4 regions of the Paenibacillus sp. FSL L8-0638 genome follow, and region 4 is predicted to be linked to each of the others. Evidence: riboswitches for the same ligand, from Rfam matches in the RefSeq annotation. Region 4 holds a riboswitch; each other region holds the start of a gene.
What was found. Region 4 has a riboswitch for cyclic di-AMP ahead of MKY35_RS00140 (G5 domain-containing protein). Riboswitches for the same ligand answer to the same signal wherever they lie in the genome.
Positions count from the first base shown of each region.

Region 1 (4,747 bases), 2.8 Mb from region 4:
CTACTCCTACATTAGCAATGTTGCGTAAAAAACATGCGGACATTTTTAAAATGTGCGGCCCACACACCCGCCAAATTGCCTTAACCTTTGATGATGTGCCCGATTCTAGGTATACGCCGCAGGTTTTGGACGTATTACACGCCAACGGCATCAAAGCCACCTTTTTCATCGTCGGTCACCGTGCGGAAAAGCATCCGGGGATTATACGTCGTATTATCCGTGAAGGCCATGCTATAGGAAACCATTCCTATACTCATCCGGATTTTAGGAAGGCTACACCAGAACGCTTTCGCAACCAGATTACAAAAACAGAACGTATTTTACAAGCCAGCGCAGGTTTTCGCCCCAAGTTGATTCGTCCACCCTACGGTGAAATTACAGAGCCTCAAATAAAGTGGGCACGTCGTCATGGCTACATGATTGTCAACTGGAATGTAGACTCTCTCGACTGGAAGGGACTAAGTAAAACACAAATTCAGCGAAATGTGATTCCAGCTACAGGGCCTGGCTCTATTATTTTAATGCACGCTGGTGGAGGTCAAAGTTCCAACTTGCAAGGCACTGTCCAAGCTTTGCCGGGTCTAATTCACTCTCTAAAAGCTAAGGGCTACAAATTTGTGACAGTCCCCCGGCTACTCCACACATCGGAACGAAAATAACAGTATGTTTATAATTGAGGTCCAAGCTAAAGCAACGTAAAAAGGCTGTCTTACCAGCAGAAGTATTCTGCTCGTCAAGACAGCCTTTTTACGGATAGGACCTGATAAGAGTCCGACCTAGATATATACGGATATAGGCGTTATGTTTACATAATATATATTATGTTTAATTAAACTGTATATACGTACAATGCTATTTATCAATAACGTACAGCTTCACATTTTGAAATCCAAAGTCGTTCACAAATGATTTGTTGCCTGGAATAAAGATATCAATCCGCTTTCCTGTAATGGCGCTGCCCTGATCGCGAGCGACAGCTACAAAAGAATGATCCGGCAAACCTGGATGGGAGTAGCCTGTAACCAGTACTTTCGTGCCCATCGGAATGACGTTAGGATCTACCGCAATTGTACCTAGTTTAAGCGGATTGCCGTAGTAGTCCACTGCGCCCCATTTACCATTCTCATCGGCTGCGGCAGAATACGCTGAAGCCTTAACGTCAACTATTTTGCTATAGTTGAATGTTTTACCCCAAGCTTCAATCGTTGGCGCCTCATTCGCTGCTGCTTTCTCCGTAAGAAGCTGCGGCTTCGATTCCGAAGCTGCCTTTACACTTTTTTCGCCAGGCACCTTAATTTGCAGACCTGCATATATATTGTTGGAGGCAATGTTTGGGTTGGCCTTTGTTAGCTCGTCTACCGATACTCCATAACGTTGAGCAAGCAAAAAGAAGGTATCGCCCTCTTTGGCAGTGTGAAGCGAGGCAGCATCCGCTATTCCAGCTGTCTGTGCCAGCCCTGCAATAGCTGCGGCAAGCACCGCAATTTTCATCGTTTTACCAATATGTTTTAAATGTTTCAAAATATGTACCTCCTCTGTTATGCCTGCGAAGTTAGCTGTCGGATTCGGACTCAGGAGAAGCCCTATGCATGTGCAATTCACCCCTAGGCATATTCCTCATCGTCTTATGACGTATCGGAATGGCTGCCGTTGTTACGTCCCCCGCACTTCCCATAGTTTGGGCCAGCATTTCAGCACTTGTCTAACCGCATGCTGTCCCGGTAAGTTTTGGCTTACTGCATAATATCACAATTTTGTAACCTTATCCGCATGAAAATGTTGGGAACCCTGAACATCATACTACACTCGTTACAATTTTGTCATCAAGAAATCGATATTTGTTACGAAAGTATGGGGAAATGGTGACAAAAAAAGAAGAGCCCTCCGTCAACGGAGAGCTCTTTTATGATTAGATCAACACTTTCTTACAATACTTTGGCAAGAAAATCACGAGTGCGATCATGGCTTGGAGTGCCAAATACCTGGTCTGGTGCACCCTGCTCCACAATTTGACCGTTATCCATAAAGATAATTCGATCGCCTACCTCGCGGGCAAAGCCCATTTCATGCGTTACAATTACCATTGTCATACCGCCTTCGGCGAGCTTCTTCATTACATCCAGAACCTCTCCAACCATTTCAGGGTCCAATGCAGAAGTCGGCTCATCGAACAGCATTACGTGCGGCTGCATGGCCAAAGCACGCGCAATCGCAATACGTTGCTTCTGACCACCGGATAGCTGGTTCGGATAGGTATTCTTCTTATCCTCGAGCCCCACGGTACGCAGGAGTTCTAATGCAATTTTTTCCGCTTCCTTACCTGACTGTTTTCTAACCTGCGTCGGTGCAAGCGTCAGGTTCTGCAACACTGTTTTGTGTGGGAACAGATTAAAATGCTGGAACACCATCCCCATTTTTTCCCGGGTTACATTAATATTATGACCACGAGCTGTAATCGGCTCGCCCTCAAATAAAATCTCCCCATCCGTCGGCTGTTCTAACAGATTCATACAACGCAAAAACGTACTCTTCCCCGAACCGCTGGGACCGATGATAACGACAACTTCTCCTTTGGCGATATCTATATCAATGCCTTTTAAAATCTCATTCTTGCCGAACGATTTACGCAATTGTTTAACGGTGATCACTGGCTCTCAACTTCCTTTCCCATAAACCAAGCAGCTTAGACAAGCTGAATGTCATTACAAAATAAATAGCGGCTGTGATTATGAACGGACTTAATCCTTCATAGGTAATATTCTTAATGACCTGGGCTTGATACATAATATCCACCATACCAATAGTCGAAATAATGGAGGATTCTTTAATAATTGTAATAAACTCATTACCGATAGCAGGCAAAATAGATTTAAACGCTTGCGGCAAAATGACGTGACGCATAGCTTTGCCTCGTCCCATACCCAATGAGCGTGCAGCCTCCATCTGTCCACGGTCTACTGCCTGGATACCTGCACGGAAAATTTCAGCCAGATATGCCGAGCTATTCAGAGACAATGTGATTATACCGGACTGGAGTGGAGTAAAATTGACACCCAGCGTCAAAGCAATCCCGTAGTGAATGATCATGAGCTGCACCAGCATAGGTGTGCCACGCAGGATCTCCACATATGTGGTACCTAACCACTCAATGATGCGTATACCACTCATCCGCAGCAAGGATACGATCAGACCAATGATAAATCCAAACAGTACTCCGAGTGCAGACAGCAACAGAGTGTAACCAATACCCGTAGCGTAAAGACTGCGGTATTTCCAAAAAATATCTACGATGTTATTAGAAGAAACCTGTCGATCTGCCGAGAGTGCACTCGCTTCTGTAGAAAACTTTTCAATCGACCCGTCCGCTTTCAGGCGAGCCAACGTTTTATTTACAGAGGCAAGCAATTCTGCGTTCCCCTTACGTATACCTACAGCAGTTTCTGCTCCGGCATCCTCAGGTACCGCTTTGGCAAGTGTTACGGTGCCATCTAACGTGTACCCTTTAGCAACCGTATCTTCGATCACAACAGCGTTGATACGCTGGGTCCGCAGCTGGAGTACCAGATCGGATATTTTGTCCAGTGAGGTTACAGAGGCATTGGGTACTTTTTGAGCAATTTCTTCCTGAATACTTCCCTTTTGCGCGCCAATCTTCTCGCCTTTCAAAGCAGCCATCGTAGGATATTTGTCTTTATCCTCTGGGCGTACCATAATGACTTGCTTGGAGCGATAATATACATCTGAAAAATCAATGCTTTTTCTACGCTCATCCGTCGGTGTCATACCGGACAGTACCAAGTCTACGCGACCACTTTGCAGAGCAGGTAGCAAAGAGTCAAAACTCATGTCCTCAGGGACCATCTCCGCACCCAAATCTTTGGCGATTTCCTTCGCGATTTCCACATCGAATCCAACAATAGTATCCTTACCGTTAATAACTTTATGAAACTCATACGGCGGAAAGTCGGCACTCATGCCCACTACAAGTTTTTTCTGTGGCTTTGCTTCCGTTCCGTATGCATTGAGCATGGGAAGACCCGTCAACAGCAAGATAACCGCCGTCAAAACCAGGGCGGTAAAACGATATGCCTTTTTCAATCTTTTTTTCTCTCCTTAAATTCTTTATAATAAATAAGATTGTGTCATTATAAATGAATATGCATGATTATGCAATGAATGTTATAGTACAATTTCAGCATACCTAGCGCAGTACCTACATTACAGCTTATATAAAGGAGTTTTCAGCATGGATTTTAAACAGACCATTCAAAAGACAATTGAGCAGCATGCCCCACGCTTTAAGGACATTTCGTTATATATTGGGGCAAATCCTGAACTTGGAAACGAGGAATTTCTGGCCGCTGCCCGTTTAAAAGAAGAACTCATTTTTCACGGTTTTGAGGTCCAGGCACCCGTTTTGGGCATAGAAACAGCCTTTATTGCAACTTACAAAGCTGAAAAATCCGGACCGATTGTCGCTTTTCTGGCAGAATATGACGCTCTGAAAGGTTTAGGACACGCCTGTGGGCACCATCTGATATGCATGATGAGTACCGGTGCTGCCGTTGGCCTCAAGTCGATCATCGACGAAACTGGTGGAGAAGTACGGGTATACGGCACACCTGCCGAAGAAACTCGTGGTGCTAAGGTCCCTATGGCCGCTGCCGGTTTGTTTGATGATTGCGACATAGCACTTATGACGCATCCTTATGATCGTTACGAAAAATCAGGCAAATCGCTGGCGATT
Region 1 covers NZ_CP151960.1:3,114,740-3,119,486, forward strand. Annotated here, with positions in the region: gene MKY35_RS13520 (polysaccharide deacetylase family protein) at 1-659, shown strand, start outside; gene MKY35_RS13525 (3D domain-containing protein) at 853-1,521, opposite strand; cyclic di-AMP (ydaO/yuaA leader) riboswitch at 1,527-1,695, opposite strand; gene MKY35_RS13530 (amino acid ABC transporter ATP-binding protein) at 1,926-2,648, opposite strand; gene MKY35_RS13535 (ABC transporter substrate-binding protein/permease) at 2,635-4,098, opposite strand; gene MKY35_RS13540 (M20 family metallopeptidase) at 4,247-4,747, shown strand, end outside.
Region 1: it holds a riboswitch for cyclic di-AMP, as region 4 does, so the genes downstream of both, MKY35_RS13525 (3D domain-containing protein) here and MKY35_RS00140 (G5 domain-containing protein) in region 4, are expected to answer to the same signal.

Region 2 (4,747 bases), 1.4 Mb from region 4:
TTAATGAAAGGGATTAAGCCAGGAGAAGGCGTACTTCAGGAGCAGAAGGCTGCTTATTTTTTTGGAGTGATGGGGCCACTGAATTGCCAGGCAGAAGATCTTGAGACGGAAGAACAAAATTTTATTTTAGAATATGTTGAATTTGCGAAATATCGTAAGCAAAAAATTGAGAAGGATAAAACAAAGCCGGAATGATTTTTTGGCTAAAGATCGTCTGGGTGAAAACCCGTAAACGAACTGGAGGGGTTCGCTTTACGGGTTTATTTGGTTTCTTGGTGATATGGAATGACCTGTATGTAACTGGAATGCTTGTTGGATTTAGAGTGGCGATGCCTCCTTATAATCGTTATCGTCGATGTTCAGAATTGCAGCAACTTGTTTTCTGTACCTTTGTGCTTTGCGGGTGCCGTGAATCAGATTGGACAAGCGTGAAGGCGGAATATTGTGTGTCTCACAAAATGTTTTCTGATCCAGTCGAAGTTCGACAAGCTGTTGTTTGATGGCCCACCCGAAGGAGGTGACAGGCATTTTGTTGTTCAAAAGAAATCGCCCCTTACGGATTCTTACGGAATAATTGGTGTGTTATAATAATCATCAGTAAACATGTTAGAATTAACCATCTGAAACTATGATACACTTTTATACGTGTTTTTACAATCGTAAATACGTTATTTCGTCAAATTAATTACTTAGTTAAGTGCTAGGTGGTTCTGATAATCCGTAAGGGGGCAACATTAATGCATAGTTCAGCAAGCGGTTATCTTTATGCAGGACGGTATTATTATCGCTCATATATGTAAGTTAAAATAATTATTATATTTTTGTTTACAAATAGTTGATGAGAGAGTATAATAAATCTGTTGCCTCAATACATTATAATTTGCGGTCGTGGTGGAATGGCAGACACGCTATCTTGAGGGGGTAGTGGGCGTACGCCCGTGGAGGTTCGAGTCCTCTCGACCGCATTATATGCAAGACCCAGTTAAAAAGCATCCTGACACGATTTACGTGAAGGGATGCTTTTTTTGTTAAGCATTTCTCGTTATATTCTTTAGTCACGGAAGCCACGGTTGCAACAGGTCGTTTATTAACTGTGATAATGAAGAATGTCAGTTTTGCTGCAAAAGCTTCTCTATATCTCCCGCCAGCTTATCTGGAGTGGTTTGCGGTGCATAGCGCTTAAATACGTTACCTTCTCTTGTAATTAAGAATTTAGTAAAATTCCATTTGATCGCTTTGGACCCTAATACCCCCGGAGCTGTTTGGGTCAGGTAGCGAAATAAGGGGTGTGCTTGATCGCCATTGACATCTGTCTTGGCGAACATCGGAAAGGTGACACCATAATTGATCTGGCAAAACTCGGAAATCTCCTCACTGGAACCTGGCTCTTGTTTGGCAAACTGGTTACTGGGAAATCCCAAAATTTCGAGCCCCTGTTCATGATACTGGTCATATAGCTCTTGTAGCGCTTTGTATTGGGGGGTTAATCCACATTTGCTGGCAGTGTTAACGATAAGCAGAACGTTCCCTTCAAATGTGGATAACGGAATTTGTTTCCCTTGCAGGGTTTGCGCATCATATTCATAAACGGTCATAGCATCTCTCCTCATTCAATATTCAGCAATTAAATTTTAGACAATTTAAAGAAGGGTTGCAAGCCTGGAAAAGCTGCATAAAGCCTTCAGGCGCTGTAAAATCGTATTTTGCTCAAAACAGTAAATCGCACCGCAAATGGAGCGAATTAAGGTGTTTCTTCTTATAAAAGCGGGTTCAATCGGTGTTTAGCTGGTACATATAGCGTATTTTCTTCTCTTTTTACAAAAAAGGCCAATAACGCTTTACCCTACGCCAATATTGACATGCTTGTCATTTTCAAAAAGGGATGAAAAACAGAGATTAAAGGAGCTGTGAGAAGCATAGTTGCATTGTAAGCGTTATTATTAATCTTCTATGCTCTAAAGCCCGATTTATAACCCTGCAGTTGAGCTTTACAGTCTTCCATGCGCGGGTGTATGATTCAAGACGTAATTTCAAATTAATTTGAATGAAGCAACAACGAAATGTCTATAGCGCTGAATTTTGCAGTTGCAAAAGCGGGGGAACCAATCGAGACTGTACGGCTTCGGAAGCCGTGTGTCTCATGGGGTGAATTTTCCGGTCAAGTGCCAGAAATAGGGCGACTCTCACGTCCGAATCCGACAGCTAACCTCGTAAGCGTACAGGGAGAGGCAACAAACCGCCGTGTGCAGCCATGGTTTATTTTATCATGGATATGTCAGAAGCCGGAGGAAAGCCTTTTTCCTTCGGCTTCTTTTTGTTGTCTTTTTATACCGGGAGAGGAGCTACTGATGGAAGGTCGGTTAATTATTGTCACTGCACCGAATGAAGCGGGCAGAAGTTTTGTGAAATTGCTTATTTTCAAAAAATTGGCGTTTGCAGTTCTCACGAATAGCGCCCAGGAGGAACGACAGCTCAAAAAAATGGGTGTGGAGCACATTGTCCGCATCAATACCATGCAAGCGGGAAAATGGAATTTTCCAAAAAAAGAAATTGGTAGTGTGTATTTGTTCGAGAACAGCTTGAATCTGACTTGCCGTTTCCTGCAAATATGTCGACCACTAACATCGGAATCGATCTATGTTATTACACACGGCTGTAATCCACAAGGAATTTATCGGGGATTGGGAGCGGACCATGTGATCTACACATTGAACGGAGAGGTGGGTTTTCTGCTGAACGGATAAGCACTTATGACATAGTTGTTTTATGATTTTATGATGGAATAAGAATGGCGATCTGAGGATCGATACGGAGGGTATAAACATGATGGATATATACATGCTGCTCGTCATGGCTGTGAGTTATGGAGTGATACTGCTGTTTGTACGCTGGTGTGATGCGCAGACCTCTAAAGGAGGACGAAGAGGATGATCGTTATACTCGGGCTTACGGCTATTGTGTTTATGTATTTAATCTACGCACTCCTGAACCCTGAAAAGTTCTAGTCACTTGTAGGGATAGAGCGGGCGGGAACAACAGATCTGAACATTAAAGCATCATTGGTAGCAGGTTTTCGCAAACGTGTGCACTTCATAGATGGTCTGAATCGGGTCTGTTGTTCCAAACGCAGGAGCATTTTGAAGGAGGAATAGAGGATGGAGCTGCTTCAAATTGGAATTGTGATCGTTATATTGCTGCTCTTGGTTAAGCCAATGGGTACATATATGTATCATGTATTCTCGAATGAACCGAATCGGACGGATCGGATTTTTGGCAGAACAGAAAAGCTGATTTATAAGGTAGTAGGCTTGAAGAAAGTAGAGAGCATGCGTTGGACTACGTATGTTATGAGTTTCATTGCTACGAACGCCGTGCTTGTGGCAATCAGCTACTTGCTGTTGCGTTTACAGGGAATGCTTCCCGGTAATCCGACTGGAAACAGTAATATGGAAGCATCACTAGCTTTTAATACGGTAATCAGCTTTATGACGAATACGAATCTCCAACATTATAGCGGAGAAAGCGGGCTTACGTATCTGACACAGATGGCGTTCGTCACGATGATGATGTTCACTTCGGCTGCTTCCGGTTTTTCGGTTGCTGCGGCTTTTATGAGAGGATTGACGCGGCGCGGTGAAGGGATGGGCAATTTCTTTCAAGATTTTATTAAAGCCATTATAAGGATTTTCCTGCCGCTGGCCTTTGTGCTTACGCTGGTGCTGGTGGGATTGAAGGTACCACAGACGCTACAGCCTACGGCGGATCTTACGACGCTGAGCGGAACACAACAGCAAATTTCTATGGGACCCATTGCTTCTCTGGAGTCCATCAAGCATTTGGGAACAAACGGGGGCGGTTATGCGGGAGCTAACTCTGCGCATCCTTTTGAAAATCCAAGTCCTTGGACGAACGTGCTGGAAATTTTGGCAATGTGGGTAATGCCGGCTTCGTTGCCGTATACCTTTGGATTGTTTGCCCGTAATCGTAAGCAGGGCTGGATTATTTTTAGCTCCATGATGGTATTGTTTCTTATTTTTCTATCCATTACGTATGTGTCTGAGAAGACAGGTAATCCGTTAATCCAGACACTGGGTGTGGATGCTTCTCAGGGAAGCATGGAAGGGAAAGAGGTTCGTTTTGGCATCGGACAATCGGCCTTATTCACTGCGGTCACGACAGCGGCAACGACAGGTTCGGTCAATAATATGCATGATACACTAACCCCACTGGGTGGTATGGCTGCTTTGGGAGAAATGATGCTAAACGTCATTTTTGGCGGCAAGGGTGTCGGGCTGATGAATATGCTGATGTATGCGATTTTGGGTGTGTTTATATGCGGACTGATGGTCGGGAGAACTCCGGAATTTATGGGAAGGAAAATTGAAGGCAAGGAAATGAAGCTGATCGCCATTGCCATTTTGGTACATCCGTTTCTCATTCTCGCCCCAACTGCGCTTGCGTTTATGAGTCATTGGGGATATGATGCGGTCACTAACCCTGGCTATCACGGGTTGACTCAGGTGCTCTATGAATATGCGTCATCTGCTGCGAATAATGGTTCGGGGTTTGAAGGTCTTTCAGATAACAACGTATTCTGGAATGTTACAACGGGGATGGTTATGTTCTTCGGACGATATGTATCTATGATTGCATTGTTGGCTGTGGCGGCTTCGTTGAATGCCAAAGCACCGACTCCGGTGACGACGGGGACACTGCGCACGGACAACAAGTTATTTGGAGCCATTCT
Region 2 covers NZ_CP151960.1:1,443,004-1,447,750, forward strand. Annotated here, with positions in the region: gene MKY35_RS06510 (helix-turn-helix transcriptional regulator) at 1-195, shown strand, start outside; gene MKY35_RS06515 (XRE family transcriptional regulator) at 319-540, opposite strand; tRNA gene MKY35_RS06520 (tRNA-Leu) at 883-965, shown strand; gene MKY35_RS06525 (glutathione peroxidase) at 1,110-1,595, opposite strand; cyclic di-AMP (ydaO/yuaA leader) riboswitch at 2,061-2,233, shown strand; gene MKY35_RS06530 (hypothetical protein) at 2,349-2,744, shown strand; gene kdpA (potassium-transporting ATPase subunit KdpA) at 3,156-4,747, shown strand, end outside.
Region 2: it holds a riboswitch for cyclic di-AMP, as region 4 does, so the genes downstream of both, MKY35_RS06530 (hypothetical protein) here and MKY35_RS00140 (G5 domain-containing protein) in region 4, are expected to answer to the same signal.

Region 3 (4,747 bases), 110 kb from region 4:
AAGACTTATTTTATGCACTGGGTACAGAGCCCCTAATCACTGTAGGGAGTGGCGTTGTGATCTATGAGCCGGAGCAGCATCGTATCTATGTACTGATTGGAGACGAGGAGCTGACGTCAGTCCCTTTAATTTGAGGTCCGTCTTATGGAATTATCAACGGGGCCGTGGTAATATGTACACCAATATATCGTAGTTTTGGCCGTGTTTAAGCGGTCGAAAGGCTTCCGTATAAACGGGGAGGAGTTCGTAACATGCCTTTTACACAAGAAGAGATTGAGGTACATCTGGAGAAACTGGAGGGCTGGGAACTGGAGGAAGGACGTTGGATCGTCCGGAAATACAATTTTTCCAGTTTTATGAAAGGGATTGCATTCGTGGATGAAGTTGCCGCTATATCTGAAGCATTCAATCATCATCCATTTATTACGATTGATTACAAGACCGTGACTCTGCGTTTGACCTCTTGGGACGACGGCGGTATTATGGCCGTGGATATCAAGGAAGCCCAGCAATATAATGAAGCTTTTGAAAAAATGCGCAGCAGTCATTGAGTTTGTAATGATCTGTCGTATGATGATAAAAGCGCCTTCGCTATACAACATCGTGGTTGTATGCCGAAGGCGCTTTTATCATAGTACCCGGGTTGGGTGCTCGGGACGATATACCATACAATAAAACGGTTTTTTGCCATCGGGGGTCTGTCGTTCATAGGTATCTGTAAGCTCAAATCCAGCCGCCTTGTAGGCCCGGATAGCGCGCTCATTCCAAGTGAGCACTTCTAGATCAATTTCATTCTTCGGGTTGCGTCGTTGGGCTTCCTCTGCAATGGCACGGACAAAATCAGAGCCTTTGCCATGTCCGCATCTGTCAGGATGCATTCCAAGGCCTAGCCGGGTCACACCGATCATAGGAAAATATTGAGCAAATCCCATCAGCTTGTTCTCTTCATCCAGTACGGCAACATATTGCTCTTGGCGAAGCGTGGGATTTCCAAATTCGACCTCAAGCGCCTTCATTTGTTCCCAGGGGAGCCAACCGTATATGTTATAAGGTGGATCATAGCGCCACTCACAGATTGCAGCCGCTTGATGCTCGTCCATCGGTACGATCCGATAGTTGGATATTGAGGCCGGCATGTGTTCCATCCTCCTTTTACAGGTACTTCAATCATTAACAACAGATTGTAGACAAGTTGCAGGGGAATGGCAAGCGTGTTTATTTCCTACCTAAGTCGGGTATACATTCAATAAGAAGGAATTACTGCTCATATGCTCCCCCAGCGGTGACGGTAAAACCGACGATGTTCGCTAAAATTGAAACCTTTTGAGGTGTCAGTTCGTCAGTAAAGATAATCATTGCTGATGTTGTGGACATAAAAAGCCGCAATTCGATTCCGGCAGAATCAAATTGCGGCTAGAGTTAGCTTGCTGTGCGTTAGTTATTCTACGTTGTCGTCATCAGGAATATCTGAAGCTACAGAATGGTAAGCGTCTGTGCTCATAATTCTTTTTGCACCGACATAGCGGTTAGCGTAATAATTTTCGTTCAGTGAGCTAACTACTACACCACGTGAAGTCGAGGAGTGGGCAAATTTCCCTTCACCTACGAAGATACCTACATGGGAAATGCCTCTTCCTGTGGTGTTGAAGAACACCAGGTCTCCAGGTCTCATTTCATCGCGGGATACGGAAGATCCCATTTTGAATTGTGATCCAGATTGATGCGGAAGTTTAATTCCCAGTTTGTTGAATACATACATTGTGAAGCCGGAGCAATCGAATCCCTCGAGTGTAGTGCCTCCGCTTCTGTAGTTCGTTCCTTTGGCATCTTGGATGACCTGGTCCATCTTGGAGTCTGCAAATGCACTGCCGCCACCGAATGTAAAAGATGTAAAGGCAATGGCAAGACTCATAGCTGCGATCGTTAGCTTCTTCTTCAAAAAAAATATACCCCTTCCAATGCCTGCGAGGTTAGCTTAAGGATTCGGTAGAAGGTTCCCCTATGACCACTCTGTTGCGAGATCAATTCACCCAAACTGGTTCCCCCGCTTCCTAGGTGCCAGGAATTAGGCTTAACTTAAGATGTGCACCTTGGAGAGCAGTATTCACAATAACGATATTTTTGAGATAAAGGTTACAATAAAGATTACAAAGTTGTTACTATCAGTTCACTGCGATTATTGTAACAAAGTCGGCTGGCTTTGGCAAATGTTTCATTGCAAAAAGTTACAAAAAAAATCTGCTCCTAATGTCCCAGGAACAGATCTTGTTAACAGTATTCAGTTATGTGCCGTTTGCGCGGTTATGCATAAAGTTTTTTCGACAGACGGAAATGAAGTGATTAACATAAAGGAAGGGCTTAGCTTCTACTGGAGATATCGTTATGCCATAGTCTGTACTGCGAACTGATATGCCACAGCCTGGCCAGACTAGTAACAAAATGATACGATTGTTGGAGAATGAGCGCCAGCATGCCAGTCCAAATCATCGCCACGGTGCCAAATAGACCGAAGACCAGCAGCACACAAGCACCGAGCAAAAGGGATATACCGACAGCTGGGAGGAGCTGGCGAAAGAAGGCGAGCAGGGACGATAGTATGGCGTGACCACCGACAGTACCCAGTTGCATATACAGGATGCACTGCCGAATGAACCATCCGTAAGCCATCCACCCCATGGCATAGGGCAACAAGTGCAGCAGGTAAGAGGGAGATTGAAGCGTACCTGCTACAATAGGGTAGAGTCTCGGTACTATCCAAAAGGCGGGAAGCAGCAGCAGTCCCAACTCAATGGTGTAATACAACAGCGACGACATGCCATGGCGTTTCATACCCTTGAAAAAGGACAGGCTTTGCGGTTCAGTCGCATCGGTATGCAGACTTTGATATATTCCGGCTCTAATGAAGGGAGTGATCAGTATGCGTAGTACAGTCGCCCCTAGTAGTATCCACAAATACACATGTACTTCCCGGCTGTCCATCAGAGCAATCTGGCTCTCCATCCAAAACAAGGTCTGTCCCAGCTCGTTTTGACCCTGATCAGGATAACGGAGTAGTAGCGGGATAACGGCAGATTGTACCAGCCGATAGAGAAATACCCCCCACAGTAATCGATACAAAAATAAAATGATAACGATATAAAATCGTATGCGCACCAGCGCCCAGCCCTCTTTTATAACAGTCCGCATCTATAGACACCTCACCATGACAGACTTCCAAGCAGTGTCTCCAACAGCTTGGTTACACTTATACTCCAACGGGTTTGTTGCTTTTCGTCCAATTCGGCTTTTAGGGTATTGTTAATATGCTTGTTCTCCAGTGCAATGGTATATAGGGGATCAAGGGTTACATAGGAAACGGGAGAAGTACTTTTGATCCGAAAAGTTGTGCTTTTGCCCGCACCGTCCCAAGCCTTGAATTTCGTGGTTCCATCCTTGAAGGTAAATTGGACAGGGATCTTGGGATAATCCGCCCCTTTTTTGCTGACCGTCACGACTGCTTCATATCCATTCTCCAGCTTGTGGTTTGTGATGTGATCCACTGAAAAGTCCGCCATCTGGCCGTCATATACATACTGTTCAAAATAGTGGCTCCATGAGCGTCCGGTGACTCTCTCCACGATACGTTGAAAATCCTGTGAGGACGGATGCTTAAATCGGTACGTCTGGACGTAGGTCCGCATAATGCGATCCATTTTTTTCATACCCACCTGACGTTCAATGCCCCGTAGTACCAGCTTGCCTCGAGAGTAGGCATTTTGCGCGTACTCAGCAGCCGAGCCGTACTTCCATGACTCACGGTTTAGCGGCTGTGGGGAGGATACCTGTCCCGATTGTAATGGCAAGTTGGGGGTGAGCCCATATTCTTGCTCCATAAGTCGCTCCTCTGCATAGGAGGTGAAGCCTTCATCCAGCCACGGCTCCTCAAATTCATTATTGGCTACCATTCCATAGAAATATTGATGTCCAATCTCATGAACTAATGTCCGTTCCAGACTATAGCCAGGATTGAGATTACCCGCAGCAGCGGCCGTGATGAGTGTCGGATACTCCATGCCGCCAGCTCCATTGCCTGATTTGGGTGGAACCACGATGGACAGGGTGGAATATGGATAAGGCCCGTACCATTTGCTGTAGTACAAAAGAGCGGCCTTCGCTGCGCTCATATAGCGTCCTTTGAGCTCCTTGTGCGATGGGTCAAGGTAGAGCTTGATTTTGACACCAGGGACTTCAGCAGAAGAAAAGGGTTCTTCTACGGCTACAAAGTTGGGTGAAGCGGACCAGGCAAAATCGTGTACATCGTCGGCATAAAATTGATATATTTTTTGGCCGTTCTGTCGGACGGCACCACGGGTGGGAAATCCGGTCGCTGCTACGATATGAGTTTCAGGCACCCGAATCCGTACGCTGTAAATTCCAAAATCGGCATAAAACTCGGAGTTACCATGATACTGGTGGAGGTTCCAGCCCTCCTCGGCGCGTCCACGCTGCCCTGCAGTCTCGTAGACACTGAGCTTCGGGAACCACTGTCCTGCCATTACAAAATCATCTGTCCCACCCATACGAGCAAAGATAGCAGGCAGTTTTACCTCAAACTTCATATATAATGTGATTTCTTCGCCACCTCGTACCGGCTTGGGTAGACGCACCTTCATGAGCGAACGGTCGCCTGCGTTACCGTCATCTGGCTGCACATATTGGATGCGATGCATGAGGGATAAACCGTCTTCTGTTTTTAGTTCAGTCAGCG
Region 3 covers NZ_CP151960.1:135,311-140,057, forward strand. Annotated here, with positions in the region: gene MKY35_RS00525 (hypothetical protein) at 1-134, shown strand, start outside; gene MKY35_RS00530 (4a-hydroxytetrahydrobiopterin dehydratase) at 252-551, shown strand; gene MKY35_RS00535 (GNAT family N-acetyltransferase) at 630-1,136, opposite strand; gene MKY35_RS00540 (C40 family peptidase) at 1,439-1,939, opposite strand; cyclic di-AMP (ydaO/yuaA leader) riboswitch at 1,945-2,082, opposite strand; gene MKY35_RS00545 (hypothetical protein) at 2,359-3,186, opposite strand; gene MKY35_RS00550 (M1 family metallopeptidase) at 3,198-4,747, opposite strand, start outside.
Region 3: it holds a riboswitch for cyclic di-AMP, as region 4 does, so the genes downstream of both, MKY35_RS00540 (C40 family peptidase) here and MKY35_RS00140 (G5 domain-containing protein) in region 4, are expected to answer to the same signal.

Region 4 (4,747 bases):
TTTGTCCCAAACTCTTTTTGAACGAAAAACCGTGCCGTTGAATAATTTCCTTCGTACGCCGCGGTGTTGCTATATCTTGAATCCCTGTCATACGAATATCACAATCCTTCACTTTCAATTTGTGCCAGCGCTCCGGCAAATTCCTCGCGGCTGATCTGAAATACAGAGAGCCGTTTATGTAGCTGCTTTCCGTTACAATAACCAATACCCAGCACATTCCCTAAGGCCATACGGCGTGCAGCAGCATTGGGGTGGGTGATAAGTCCAGCATCAATCAGGTCCGCCCACTCAATCAGCGGATCGGCGCCTTCTACTGTCGTATGAACCCGTGCGAGAGCGTGTCTGATCGCTTCCGGTGAGGCATTCTCCACACCAATATCTCCTTTGCGCGTCGCTTCTGCCTCGGGTATAAAGGCCTGCTTGCAGCCGGGTACCTTGGAAGCGATAATCTTACGGATGCGCTCCCCTGCATGATCGGGATCGGTTAAAATGATGACCCCCCGCCGCTCCTGCGCCAATGCAATTTTACGCAGCGTCATTTTATTAATGGCTGAGCCGCCAGTTTCTATCGTATCCGCTTCAACAGCGCGGCGAATGGCCACCGTATCATCCCGGCCCTCTACCACGATCACTTCCTTGATCATTTGCATTTCCCTCCACTGCTACACAGCAAGCTATATTTATCTTTCCCTGCTTTTGAAAACAAAATAAGAAGAGGATATCCTCTTCTTAGCATGGCATAACTATGTTGTTAATACTATCGCATTGCCCTCAACATACACAACCTGTTTTAGTTGATTTCAGGCTTTACCGGTCCGATAACATATACGGTTTTACCGTGCTTACGACCAAATTGGTTGGCTCGGCTCAAACTCTCATAATACACATCGATTTTGTGGCCTTTAATCGCGCCACCGGTATCCTCCGCACGGCGGAAGCCCACCCCTTCGATATACACCCACCAGCCGATTGGAATTATACTCGGATCGACAGCGATGGTACGGCCTTCCGTCACGCGCGTGCCGGATGCAGTACGTGTACCGATACCTGGCTCCTGTGAGGAATACGCCGTCATGGAGACATTTTGTAAAACTTTGCTATATTTAAAATTGACGCCTGCTTTACGGACAGCATTGCCCGAACTAACCGTTGTTGCCCTAACCGCATCATTGGGACCGACGGAAGCAGCAAGAACGACCGGCTTTTTCTTCGTTCCTACCGCTATAACCTTATCCACACGGTTCTGTGCAACTTCCTTGTTAACCAGCTGTTTGGATACCAACTTTCCATCATGATATACCTTTTGAACGTGCTGGACTACCACACCCGATTTGCCGCTTTGAATGACCCGATTATCGCCTTTATAAAGACTCGGATCGGCCGTTTTGATGACCTGATAAGGCACCTGTTTTTTCTGTTCGACCTGCTGTTTCTTCACACGGACGATTTTTATGTCCATGTTAGACGAAACAGAGGCATCCAACGCAGGATAAACTTTATCCGTTGACGATAATTTATAGCCCGAGGTACGAATGGCACCTTCTACTGTATTTTCTGTTGTGTACAGCTTTTTCGTCTCATTGCCTGAAGATACTTTAACTTGATTGGCACGTTTAATGACTACGCGATCCCCATCCTGTACTGCTCCATTTAGCGGCATAGAAATTGTATCATGCGGCTGAAGTGAAATGGAATGCTCGCTCAGCAAATCTTGAAGCTTGGATTCCCGGGTTTCTACCGCAGATGCCTTGCCATCAATGACAAAAAAGACTTGTTTTTTAGATTGCGTGTACATCAGAATTGAAATCATAATCGTTAGCGCGATTAGAAAAATAGCAACCAAAGCAGCCTGGCGCACATTCTCTTGCTTCCAACGCAATACGTAAGACATGCTGGATGAGCGTGACTCATGGGTCTCCTCTTTTTGGAAAATGCCCATTTCCTCCGTCCTCCTTACATAGCCCGCCGTCTGGAGTAAGACATAGTTGAGATTTGACGTGACTATAACAGATTTTCTACAAGACAAGCCCAAACTGCGACTGTCCTGCACCATGTACCCGTCTTCGCGGCATGCTGTCCTCCCCTGTTTAACCACAGTATGATGACAGATTTTCTTTTATTCACAACAAAAAAAGCCAAAGAAAGAGACTAGAGAGCTCTTTCGTGGCTTCCGGCATGTGTGAATATGCGGGAAAACTCATGCACGAGATGGCTTCTCTCTTGTTACGCTTACGGGGTTAGCTGTCGGGTTCGGACGTAGAGAGTCGCCCTAGCTTGGGTCAACCGCTCATGGCGGTCGCCTTCACATTCACCCCAAAGACCCAGAAAGAAATCGAAATACGGCTCCTCTACCTGTTCAATCCCATCTGGGAAAAGAATTTAAGGTCGAGCCGGCTGGCGGAAGAGACGTTCCCTTCTTGCACATAAGCCGGACGTACTGTAAGCCATATCGGTTCCCCCGTTCCCTGTAAAAGGGACTCAGCGAGACTGGTTCATGAAATGACTTGTTGATGTTTACATTCAAACAACAATTCACTGAAAAGATGATATCCTGTTTCCATGCATGTTGTAAAGCAGGTTTCAAGTACATTTTTCAAAATATTCGGTTAAAATATTGTAATATTCTCGAGTTTCCTGCAACAAATTCATGATTAGCTTCGTCTATCTCTTTATTTTGATCGATTTCTTCGCTTTTTTATTGAATGTCAAATCGTTCCAAGGCATTTTGGGTCGTTATTGACACTAATTCCTCCACTGTAATCCCCTTGATTTGGGCTGCAGCCTCTGCTACCAGTCTCACATGCGCAGACTCATTTCGCTTCCCGCGAAACGGATGCGGCGTCAGGTAGGGCGCGTCCGTTTCAATGAGCAGACGGTCCAGTGGCACCTGTGCGAGCACCTCTTTGGGCTGCTTGGCATTTTTAAACGTTATTGGACCACCGAAGGAAAGGTGAAATCCCATATCCAGCACCATTTGGGCTGTCTCCCAGCTCCCAGAAAAGGAGTGCATGACTCCGCCAATCTCACTCGCTTTTTCCTCACGCAAAATCTTAACAATATCTTCATGGGCATCCCGGTTATGAATAACAATGGGCATTTTGAGCTCACGAGCCAGACCAATTTGATTTCGAAACACCCGATGCTGAACATCCTTCGGTGATGTATCCCAATAATAATCCAGACCGATCTCTCCTATGGCTACGACCTTCTTATGACTGCATAACGATGCAATCCATTCTAGATCGCCCTCCTGCATTGTAATCGCATCCTGTGGGTGCCATCCAACTGCCGCATAAATAAAATCATACGTCTCGGCCAATTTCATGGTGGATGGAATGGTCTCACGATTAAATCCGATATTGATCATCCGCGTTACTCCTGATTCGACAGCACGTGCTATAACTTCTTCACGATCTTCGTCAAATTGTGGCGCATCCAAGTGAGTATGAGTGTCGAATAAATCCAAGGTCTACATCTCCTTTTTTTACTTACATTTCTATATAGTTGTCTATTCTTTGACAAAATAATTCCTTATTTCGGCAGGAAGCCTGTCTTTTACCGCGTTCAATTTATTCTGAGGAAAATACATATGATATTTTCCTCGGTGAATACCACTTATGGAGCGTACAATTTCCGAAACTTCGGAAATTTCGCTCACCTCGCCCTGACGTCCAAGCAGTAAAATCTGGTTGTCCGTCGAGCCACCCTGCCGAAACACATCATAAGGAAGATCCGTCGGAAAATCAATTTCAAAATCATATTCAGGGTGCAAACCAGCCTCTTCCAAAGCTTTCCGAATACTGTCAATGGTATCTGTATCCATATTTTCAATCTCTACATATTTATACAATCTACGGTCCATAAAGCGGCTGCTCAAATCACTTAAAATTTCGTCCTTTTCTCGTTTCCACTGGCTAAATACGGTCTGAATTAATGACTCATCGAGCATCAGATATTGCTCTACTGTAAGCTCTCCTTTCAACAGATCCGGCAGCGGGTCCAGCAGAAAACCAAACTCATATCCATTTTTAAACAATTCCTTTGCTCGCTTGAAAATTTTACGTAAAAGGATCTCCGAGCTGCGTGTTACAGGATGAAAATAAATTTGCCAATACATCTGATAGCGTGACATTAAATAATCTTCTACTGCATGCATGCCTGATTCCTTCACAACAATTCTCCCATTATGAGGACGCAACAGTCGTAAAATACGATCCAAATCAATCGTGCCGTAGTTGACACCTGTCGAATGAGCATCCCGCAACAAATAATCCATACGATCGGCATCTAGCGGACTGGTCACCAAGTTAACAACAATCGGCTTATCATACGTTTTGGCTATAACCGCAGCCACCTTTTGTGGAAGCTTCTCGTCGACTTGCCGTAGCACGGCGTTGATCTTCGTGTCTCCCAGTACAATGCGGCATGTCCAATCCTCATGGTTCATATGAAAGGCTTCCTCAATTGAATGTGAAAATGGGCCGTGCCCCACATCATGCAATAGAGCCGCACACAGAGCAACCAGCCTTTCCTCCTTCGGCCAATCTGGGAAATCTCCACGTTCAAATTGAGAAATAATACTTCTCGTAATCTCATATACGCCCAATGAGTGTGAAAACCGGCTATGCTCCGCTCCATGAAACGTAAGATACGACGTGCCTAGCTGCCGTATGCGGCGTAAACGTTGGAACTCCGGCGTGTTGATCAACCGCCATATCACAGTATCCTGAACATGGATGTAATTATG
Region 4 covers NZ_CP151960.1:27,620-32,366, reverse strand. Annotated here, with positions in the region: gene rsmA (16S rRNA (adenine(1518)-N(6)/adenine(1519)-N(6))-dimethyltransferase RsmA) at 1-91, opposite strand, end outside; gene rnmV (ribonuclease M5) at 99-644, opposite strand; gene MKY35_RS00140 (G5 domain-containing protein) at 791-1,939, opposite strand; cyclic di-AMP (ydaO/yuaA leader) riboswitch at 2,211-2,494, opposite strand; gene MKY35_RS00135 (TatD family hydrolase) at 2,696-3,466, opposite strand; gene MKY35_RS00130 (HD domain-containing protein) at 3,509-4,747, opposite strand, start outside.